Linked DNA regions of Flocculibacter collagenilyticus. The protein of the gene in region 3 interacts with the protein of the main gene of each other region in a pairwise test. Links are inferred from orthologs where the notes say so. Each region holds a gene or a part of one and is shown on either strand. Other genes may lie near its edges. The genes, in order: hfq, yhbY and rho.

Region 1 (3,130 bases), 780 kb from region 3 along the record:
ATCACTTAGCTCTTTAAAAAATTGATCTAAATCCGGTGGCCCCTGATCACGTCCGCCTTTTTGTTTCCACGGATCATTATCTTTGCCATTATTCCCCGGCTCATTCCAAGCCATGCTTCTCTCCGTCTATCTAGTTTTTATTAATTTCAAGTTTCGCGTAATTTAACACTATCTTCGACTAAACAATATAGTTTTCAAGTCTTCCTTCACTACGTTTAGCCAATTTATTCCAATCATCATACGAAAGTCTTACATGTAAAGACCAACTTCCATCATCAAAATAGTCTTCTTCTGAAATACAATTTAAACGATATAAGGCACTTCTGATTTTGCCTTCCGTCGCGGGTAGCTTTAAATGGTGTGACACCATTTTTTTACTTAATAGTTCGCTAACTGCTTCTCTGACAAGCTCTACACCTTCACCTGTTTGAGCTGACAGCCATACCCGAACAGGTAATCCATCGTCATTTCTGTCAATTCGTGGTGATACGTCGTCAAATAAGTCTATTTTGTTGTATATTAATAATTGCGGTACTTCGTTAGCGTCAATTTCTTCTAACACTAGTTGTACTTGCTCAATATTATCTTTCCGCCTGTCATCTGCCGCATCAATAACGTGTAGCTGCAAATCTGCTTCACGTGTTTCAGTTAACGTGGCTTTAAAGGCTGCGACTAAATCGTGCGGCAAATGCCGAATAAATCCTACTGTGTCCGCTAAAATTGCAGTTCCTATATCGTTTAACTGAATTTTTCGCAGTGTTGGATCGAGCGTAGCAAATAGCTGATCAGCAGCGTAAATACCCGCATTAGTGATAGCATTAAATAACGTAGATTTACCTGCGTTGGTATAACCGACTAATGACACTGTTGGGATTTCTGCACGATTTCTAGCACGACGGCCTTGGTCGCGTTGCTTAGACACTTTTTCTAGCCGCCTTAAAATACTCTTAATGCGCCCACGAATCAGTCTTCGGTCAGTTTCTAATTGCGTTTCACCGGGTCCACGCAAGCCTATGCCCCCTTTTTGTCGCTCAAGGTGTGTCCAGCCTCGAACTAAGCGGGTAGAAATATGTTTTAATTGCGCTAATTCAACTTGTAATTTTCCTTCATGCGTACGTGCACGTTGAGCAAAGATATCTAGGATTAACCCTGTCCTATCAAGCACACGACACTGGCATAATTTTTCAAGATTCCGCTCTTGAGTTGGGCTCAAGGAGTGATTGAAAATTACAATATCAGCATTTATATCTTGAACGGTTTGTGCGATTTCTTCTGCTTTGCCAGAACCGACAAAGTATTTTGGGTGAGGGGCTGCACGACTACCAGTAATCACAGCTAAAGCGTTTACGCCTGCCGAATCAACTAACATTTTTAGTTCTTCGACGTCTTCTCGCTCTCCCTCCTCAGGAAATTCTAAATGAACTAGAACCGCCTGCTCACCGGCTTTATAACGGTCAAACAAGCACTACTCTCCTATTAGGAATTTTTTGCGCGGCAACAAAATCGGCCGCGCAATATAATACATTACTACTTATTGGCCGTTACCTTCACCATCCATAGGTGAGTTATAACCATTCGATGGCGCTTGGGTCGGTATGGCTCGTGAAGGCACTACTGTAGAAATGGCATGTTTGTACACCATTTGACTTACTGTATTCTTCAATAAGATGACAAATTGATCGAAAGACTCAACTTGACCCTGCAATTTGATACCGTTAACCAAATAAATTGAAACAGGAATACGCTCACGGCGCAACGCATTCAAAAAAGGATCTTGTAATGATTGGCCCTTTGCCATATCGATCTTTCCTTATAGTAGTCATTATTTTTATTCAACTGCTTGTATGTAGAGCAGTTATTTTTTGTGTCACCTTAACAGCTTAGCGAAGAATATACACGTTGCAAGTTTTGTTTATCACCAGTATGTAACCAAGTGAGATCTTGCCAACTTCGCAGCCAGGTTAATTGACGCTTTGCTAGTTGTCGAGTGGCAACAACTCCTCTGAACACCATTTCCTCATGGTCATAATGCCCAGACAAGTAATCCCACATTTGTCGATAGCCAACACAACGAATAGAAGGTAAATCTTTATGTAAATCCCCTCTATTGTATAAGGCTCTGACCTCGTGTTCAAAGCCTAATTCAATCATTTGTGAAAATCTTTGTTCAATTCTTTTATGTAAAACATCACGTTGCGTCGGCGCAATTGCAAACTGAACACTTGGGTACGGTAAAGCGTCCCCCTTTGTTTCAGTAAGCTCTGTCATTGTTTTGCCTGTAATACGATATACTTCTAGCGCGCGGTTGATTCGTTGAGGATCATTTTCATGTATGCGGTTGGCCGCAACCGGGTCTATCTCCGCTAGCTGTTTGTGTAGGCCACTCCATCCTATCCGGCTGGCTTCATCTTCTAACTGTGCCCTTACTGATTCATCGGCTTCGGGTAATGGCGATATACCTTCCAATAAAGCCTTAAAGTACATCATGGTACCGCCCGCTAATATAACGAGCTTATTCCGCTGTTTTATTGCTTTAATTAATGCAAGCGCATCGTTTCTAAAATCTGCAGCGCTGTAACTTTCAATCGGATCAATAATATCGATTAGATGATGGGGAATACCTTGCTGCTCTTTCGCATCAGGTTTTGCTGTGCCAATGTCCATGCCTCGATAAACCAAAGCAGAATCGACACTAATAATTTCTGCTGGCACAATCTTAGCGAGCTCTATCGCTAAACTTGTTTTCCCCGATGCTGTCGGCCCCATAATAAATACAACTGGTAAGTCCTTAATTACGCTGGGATCTATCGCACTAAAATCCATGTCTTTGGACACGTTTTCTTGTGAATTAGATACCTTGGACTGTTCAGGGTTAGATTGCGACATACCACTCATCAATAAATACAAATTTATTAGCTAGACTCTAACCTTTGGGTTAGGTGAAGACGCTAATGTGCCAATTCTGTTAAACGTTTAATCCACTCTTGTGGGTCAATACGCAACGCGTTTGTTTTCAATATGGTGGCAATATTTGTGACTTCAAGGCGCGCTTGTAATAAACCTTGCCCGGTAGACTCAGAAATGTGGTGTTGCGCTTTATTTAATAACCATTTTTGAACTGAATCGTGTG
Region 2 (2,897 bases), 2.6 Mb from region 3 along the record:
AAGACTCTAAAGTATTACGTCGTGGTGCGTTACAATATAAGACTAATTACACTACAACCATTAACGCCGGCTTTGCTACATGTAAAGCACACCAAGCTGATGACAGAGGCTCGGTTGTATCGGTACAAGAATTACATAAACAGGTAGGTTAATGAGCAATCAAATTCCTATGACTTCTCACGGAGCAGATATGCTTCGTGAAGAGCTAATAGAATTGAAAACAGTTAAACGTCCTCAAATTGTTGAAGCAATTGCTGAAGCAAGAGAACACGGCGATTTAAAAGAAAATGCAGAATACCACGCGGCTCGCGAGCAGCAGGGGTTTTGTGAAGGGCGTATTCAAGAAATTGAAGCAAAATTATCAAACGCTCAAATTATAGATGTAACTAAAATGCCTAAAACAGGTAGAGTAATTTTTGGTGCAACAGTTGAGATTGTTAATATTGAAACTGATGAAGAAGTTACATACCGCATTGTAGGAGATGATGAAGCTGATATTAAAAGTAACTTGATATCGGTTAATTCACCAATTGCAAGAGGCTTAATAGGTAAGCAAGAAGGTGAAGAAGTATTAATTAATACTCCTAGCGGCGCTGTAGAGTTTGAAATCTTAAGCGTTGATTACGTTTAGTAACGTTGCCTAACCTTTTTAATAAAAAAACCTGCTAACGCAGGTTTTTTTATACTTGTAAATTCATCGCGGTTTAAATAAGCAAGGCTAACATAAATAATGTATTTACGAATTTATGCCAATGGCGTGATAACAAAAATAAATACCGATTAGCAACATCATCCCGGCCATAATAACTTCAAATTGGCGCTGATTAATTTTGTTCATAAATTGCTTTCCAAAATAAACCCCAACAAGCGCTCCTAATCCGATTGCGATACCAAGCCCACCAATACTTAAAGTAAACGCGCCGAAAATAATATAACCAATAACCTTTGTAAGCTGCATTACCAAAGAGTTGATTGACTTTGTCGCAACAATTGCCTCTTTCGATAACTGCTTTGCTGCAAGAAATGGGTTATAAACAGGCCCAGCACCACCTACGATTGCTGAAATAAAAGATACCAAACATGAAAGTGGTAAAAATGCCCAGTCGGGAATGGATAAAACGTGAGTTTTAAATTTAAACCAATATTGCAGTGCAGTGATAATGAGGAAAATGCCAATTAGCAGTTTTATATTTTCATTAGCTAGTTGAACAAAAATATAACTTCCAAGAATGGCTCCGAAAAGCGAACCAGCCACCATCCAGGCGCCAATGCGCCAATTGACATCGTTAATAAATAAAAAAGCGCGATACGGATTTGCAATAAATGAGCCTAAAGCAATGGCAGGAATAACCTGAGCAGGGGCAATAAATAATGGCAGGATGGGCAATAAAAGCATTACCGCGCCACCGGCTGCAACTGTGCCTAAGGACCAAGCAGCAATGGCGAGTAAAAAGAGTGAAAAATAAATCAAACTGTTATCCTGTTAAGGACGTAGTAGAATTATTTTCTAGGCAAAGAAACTTTATTTTCTTCTGACTGACGAAACAGTACTAAAATATGCCCAATTGTTTGTACTTTAATTGCATTGCTTTCGCGCACAATAGCATCAATAATTTGACTTTTTAGCTCTCTGTCGTCCGTTGGAATTTTAATTTTAATAAGCTCATGGTGATCTAATGCTTGATCAATCTCAGCCATTACGCCTTCAGTTAATCCGTTTGCACCTAGCAGTACAACTGGCTTTAACGTATGTGCAACGCTTTTTAAGTGTTGCTTTTGTTTGTTTGATAATTTGTCTAATTGGCTCATTGTTACAATTTTCTCGTAGACGGGTCTTGAATTGCGCGTATTCTAACGCCATTTAGACATCATTACTAACTTAAGTTTGGTTTTAAATGACAAAAAAGAAGCACACACCCAGCAGTAAACGCTGGTTGACAGAACATTTTGATGACCATTATGTACAAGAAGCAAAAAAACGAGGGCTTCGTTCTCGTGCTGTATTCAAATTGGAAGAGTTACAGCAAAAAGATAAACTTCTGAAACAAGGCATGACGGTTGTTGATCTAGGCGCTGCACCAGGTGGGTGGTCACAGTTAGCGACAGAGCTAGTAGGTATGGAAGGGCATGTTATTGCCTGTGATATTTTATCAATGGACCCGATCGCGGGCGTTGATTTTCTACAAGGTGACTTTCGCGAAGAAGCGGTATTAGATGCATTACTTGCGCGCATTGGCGGCAAAAATGTAGATGTGGTTTTATCTGATATGGCACCAAATATGAGCGGCACGGGTGGGGTTGATCAACCTCGAGCCATGTATTTAGTTGAGCTTGCACTTGATATGTGTAGTCACGTTTTGAAGAAAAATGGCAGTTTTGCTGTTAAAGTATTTCAGGGTGAAGGCTTTGATGAGTATATGAAACAAGTTAAAGAAGTGTTTAAAGTTGTTAAAACAAGAAAACCTGATTCTTCGCGTGCACGTTCAAGAGAAGTTTATATAGTAGCTACTGGATACAAGTTGTAGTAAATTACGTATTTGTTGAACATGTAATAAATTTAAAAGAACCCCCAATTTAGGAAAGAGGTTATTACCTTGAGTGATATGGCAAAAAATTTAATACTCTGGTTAGTGATAGCAGTTGTTTTGATGTCGGTGTTCCAGAGTTTTAGTCCAAGCGACTCCTCTGACAGGCAAGCGAGCTATACGAAGTTTCTGCAAGAGGTGAATCAAGGCCTCATTCGTGAAGTTAAAATTTCACGAGATGGAAAGATCACAGGAATAAAGCGCAGCGGCGAACGATTTGATACTTTTATTCCAACCCAATATGATCCTGACTTACTGAATGATTTATATAAACAGGGGGTTGAGACAACGGGCGAACCACCTGAAGAGCCA
Region 3 (3,001 bases):
AAATCTTTATATTTCATTACAAACACTTAGAATTTTTTTATAATTATAACGTGATTGATGTTAGTTTGGATATTAATAAAAAGCCTAACAATCTGTAAAAAAACGTAGAATAAAAATTGTGCAGATAGAATTTTATGGCTTATAATTTGTGAACCTTGCAGCAAAAAGTGGTTGTTGTTAACTGCGCAGAAGGGTGGTATATAAAATGGAAAAAAATGTCATGGATAATCATAATACAGTCACTGCGGACTATTCGATTACGCAGAAAATAGCGAAACTAATTCAAGGTAATAGCGCCAAAAGTTCAAAGCTTGTTGTAGAAAATAGCTTTCCAGAACAACACTGGCCAATTTGCAATGTTTCAGAAAAGCAAAATGAATCAAAAACTTAGTTAAAACAAAGCAAAATGGCTTACTAGCGCGTAGTGGTGCCATAAGAGTTGTATTTAGTTAAGTATTGATGTGGCAGTAGGCATTAATCAGAAGGTGGTTTGTGTCTGATGTTGTAGCAGTATCTGTTCTTATTGGCAGAGTATTGTTAGTAACCTGAGCTTGTTAACTTAAGTTGTGTGTTGCTGTAATTTAGCTGAGTAGTGTGAGTAAGTCTGAATCTAAGTACTGGTGGTATTTGATCGAGGTGCAGCGAAGTGCTGCTGCTGAGTGGTAATTAGATGATGTAGAGTTTAGATGATGTAATGCTTAAGTAATAGCGCTTAGATAATAGAGTGCAGTAGGTTAAAAACGTTTTAGTCTCGTGTTACTACAATAGAATTTTGAATGTGCTAAGAACAACACCAAATATTAAATAAAAACACCTGCGAATGCAGGTGTTTTTTTATGTCATTTTAATACGACCGTTTGTACTTTATTTCGCGCTTTTTTGACGGCGCATCGCATCAAAAAATTCGTCGTTCGTTTTCGTCATTGATAGTTTATCAATTAAGAATTCCATCGCATCTATTTCCGTCATGTCATGTACAATCTTACGTAAGATCCACATTTTCTGTAGCTCTTCTTTTGATGTTAACAACTCTTCACGGCGCGTGCCTGAACGATTAAAGTCGATAGCAGGGAAAACACGCTTTTCAGCAATTTTACGATTAAGGTGCAACTCTAAGTTACCTGTACCTTTAAATTCTTCGTAAATAACTTCGTCCATTTTAGAGCCAGTATCAATTAACGCCGTTGCGATAATTGTTAAGCTTCCGCCTTCTTCAACATTACGCGCTGCACCAAAGAAACGCTTAGGCTTATGTAGTGCATTAGCATCAACACCACCAGTAAGTACTTTACCTGAAGAAGGAATAACCGTGTTGTATGCACGTGCTAAGCGTGTGATTGAGTCAAGTAGAATAACCACATCTTTTTTATGCTCAACTAAACGTTTTGCTTTCTCAATCACCATTTCAGCCACTTGTACGTGGCGACTTGCAGGCTCATCAAAGGTTGATGCAACCACTTCACCGCTGACTAAGCGCTTCATTTCTGTTACTTCTTCAGGGCGTTCGTCAATCAGTAATACCATTAACTGGCATTCAGGGTGATTAGCCGAAATTGACTGAGCAATATTCTGCATTAACATGGTTTTACCGGCTTTCGGTGGTGCCACTAATAACGCACGTTGACCTTTACCAATTGGCGATGCTAAATCTAGTACACGCGCAGTAATATCTTCAGTACTGCCGTTTCCACGCTCCATCGTCATACGCTCATTGGCGTGTAATGGTGTAAGGTTTTCGAAAAGGATTTTATTGCGTGAATTTTCAGGACGGTCGAAGTTAACTTCTGAAATTTTCAGTAATGCAAAATAGCGTTCGCCATCTTTTGGTGGACGAATAATACCAGAGATTGAATCACCCGTTCGCAAATTAAAGCGACGAATTTGACTTGGTGACACGTAAATATCATCAGGCCCAGCTAGGTATGATGAGTCTGAAGAACGTAAAAAACCGAAACCATCTTGTAAGATCTCTAATACGCCATCACCAAAAATGTCTTCCCCCCCTTTGGAGTGGGCTTTTAAGATAGCAAAGATAATATCTTGCTTACGTAAACGGGCGACATTTTCTAAGCCCATGGTTTCAGCTAGTTTTACAAGTTCACTAATAGGTTTGTTTTTTAATTCTCTAAGACGCATAACGGTGGGTTCTTAAATATTTACTTAATTAAAGGGGTTAAATTATTGCTTATTTGAATTGGAATAATAGGTATTCGACAAGCTATTTAGATTGGTTGCTGGCTAATAAGTTAGCAGTATTTTTTTTGGACGTCTAGTCACAGACAAAAAAAAAGGCACCTAAGGTGCCATTTTTTAGATATTTTCGTCTAAAAACTCTTTCAGCTGTGTTTTAGACAGTGCGCCAACCTTAGTTGCTGCTACATTACCTTCTTTAAAAAGTAATAATGTAGGGATGCCTCTAATACCAAATTTTGGTGGCGTACCTGGATTCTGATCGATGTTCAATTTAGCTACTTTCACTTTGCCATCATATTCTGTGGCTACTTCATCAAGAATAGGAGCAATCATTTTACAAGGGCCACACCATTCAGCCCAAAAATCAACTAATACAGGGGTAGATGCACTTAATACATCAGCATCAAAACTATCATCACTTAACTGAACAATCTTATCGCTCATTTTTTTCTCCGGTTATGGTCGGGATACTTCGCACTGTTATTTGCAGTGAGTATAAATAAAGGTTATCTACAATAATAGCGATAAAAACGACTATTTTTGCACAAACCACTAAATTAATTCTCTAATTATTGGGTTATTGTTTCTTATTTCAAGCTTAAGCGTTATGCTTTACGGTTATGAATAAGACCCATTTAACAGATAAAAAATTTTCAGACTTCGATCTGGATCCTCGTGTATGTGATGGTTTAGCAAAAAAAGGCTATGACCACTGTACTCCTATTCAAGCGCTTAGCCTTCCTGTCGCCTTATCCGGTAAAGATATTGCAGGCCAAGCTCAAACGGGAACGGGTAAAACCCTTGCGTT

What was found.
Region 1: the proteins of rho (region 3) and hfq interact in binary tests that used the Escherichia coli proteins (3 or more experiments, as listed by UniProt). The link is inferred for Flocculibacter collagenilyticus from one-to-one orthologs.
Region 2: the proteins of rho (region 3) and yhbY interact in binary tests that used the Escherichia coli proteins (3 or more experiments, as listed by UniProt). The link is inferred for Flocculibacter collagenilyticus from one-to-one orthologs.

Annotation. Positions count from the first base shown.
Region 1 is NZ_CP059888.1:870,341-873,470, reverse strand. The notes cover bases 166-3,130. They hold hfq (RNA chaperone Hfq), read right to left. Parts: upstream 1,799-3,130; coding sequence 1,532-1,798; downstream 166-1,531. Other genes in these bases: mutL (DNA mismatch repair endonuclease MutL), read right to left, coding at 2,949-3,130; miaA (tRNA (adenosine(37)-N6)-dimethylallyltransferase MiaA), read right to left, coding at 1,873-2,793; hflX (ribosome rescue GTPase HflX), read right to left, coding at 179-1,462. In the rest of the region: FtsH protease activity modulator HflK, read right to left, coding at 1-114. UniProt on the Escherichia coli protein: RNA chaperone that binds small regulatory RNA (sRNAs) and mRNAs to facilitate mRNA translational regulation in response to envelope stress, environmental stress and changes in metabolite concentrations.
Region 2 is NZ_CP059888.1:2,728,998-2,731,894, reverse strand. What follows is about bases 156-2,887. They hold yhbY (ribosome assembly RNA-binding protein YhbY), read right to left. Parts: upstream 1,810-2,887; coding sequence 1,501-1,809; downstream 156-1,500. Other genes in these bases: ftsH (ATP-dependent zinc metalloprotease FtsH), read left to right, coding at 2,595-2,887; rlmE (23S rRNA (uridine(2552)-2'-O)-methyltransferase RlmE), read left to right, coding at 1,896-2,525; HUU81_RS12110 (sulfite exporter TauE/SafE family protein), read right to left, coding at 737-1,471; greA (transcription elongation factor GreA), read left to right, coding at 156-631. Also shown: carB (carbamoyl-phosphate synthase large subunit), read left to right, coding at 1-152; more of greA, read left to right, coding at 152-155; more of ftsH, read left to right, coding at 2,888-2,897.
Region 3 is NZ_CP059888.1:89,622-92,622, reverse strand. What follows is about bases 1-2,836. They hold rho (transcription termination factor Rho), read right to left. Parts: upstream 2,137-2,836; coding sequence 865-2,136; downstream 1-864. Other genes in these bases: rhlB (ATP-dependent RNA helicase RhlB), read left to right, coding at 2,814-2,836; trxA (thioredoxin TrxA), read right to left, coding at 2,311-2,637; HUU81_RS00385 (hypothetical protein), read left to right, coding at 206-391; ubiD (4-hydroxy-3-polyprenylbenzoate decarboxylase), read right to left, coding at 1-17. Outside these bases: more of rhlB, read left to right, coding at 2,837-3,001. UniProt on the Escherichia coli protein: Facilitates transcription termination by a mechanism that involves Rho binding to the nascent RNA, activation of Rho's RNA-dependent ATPase activity, and release of the mRNA from the DNA template.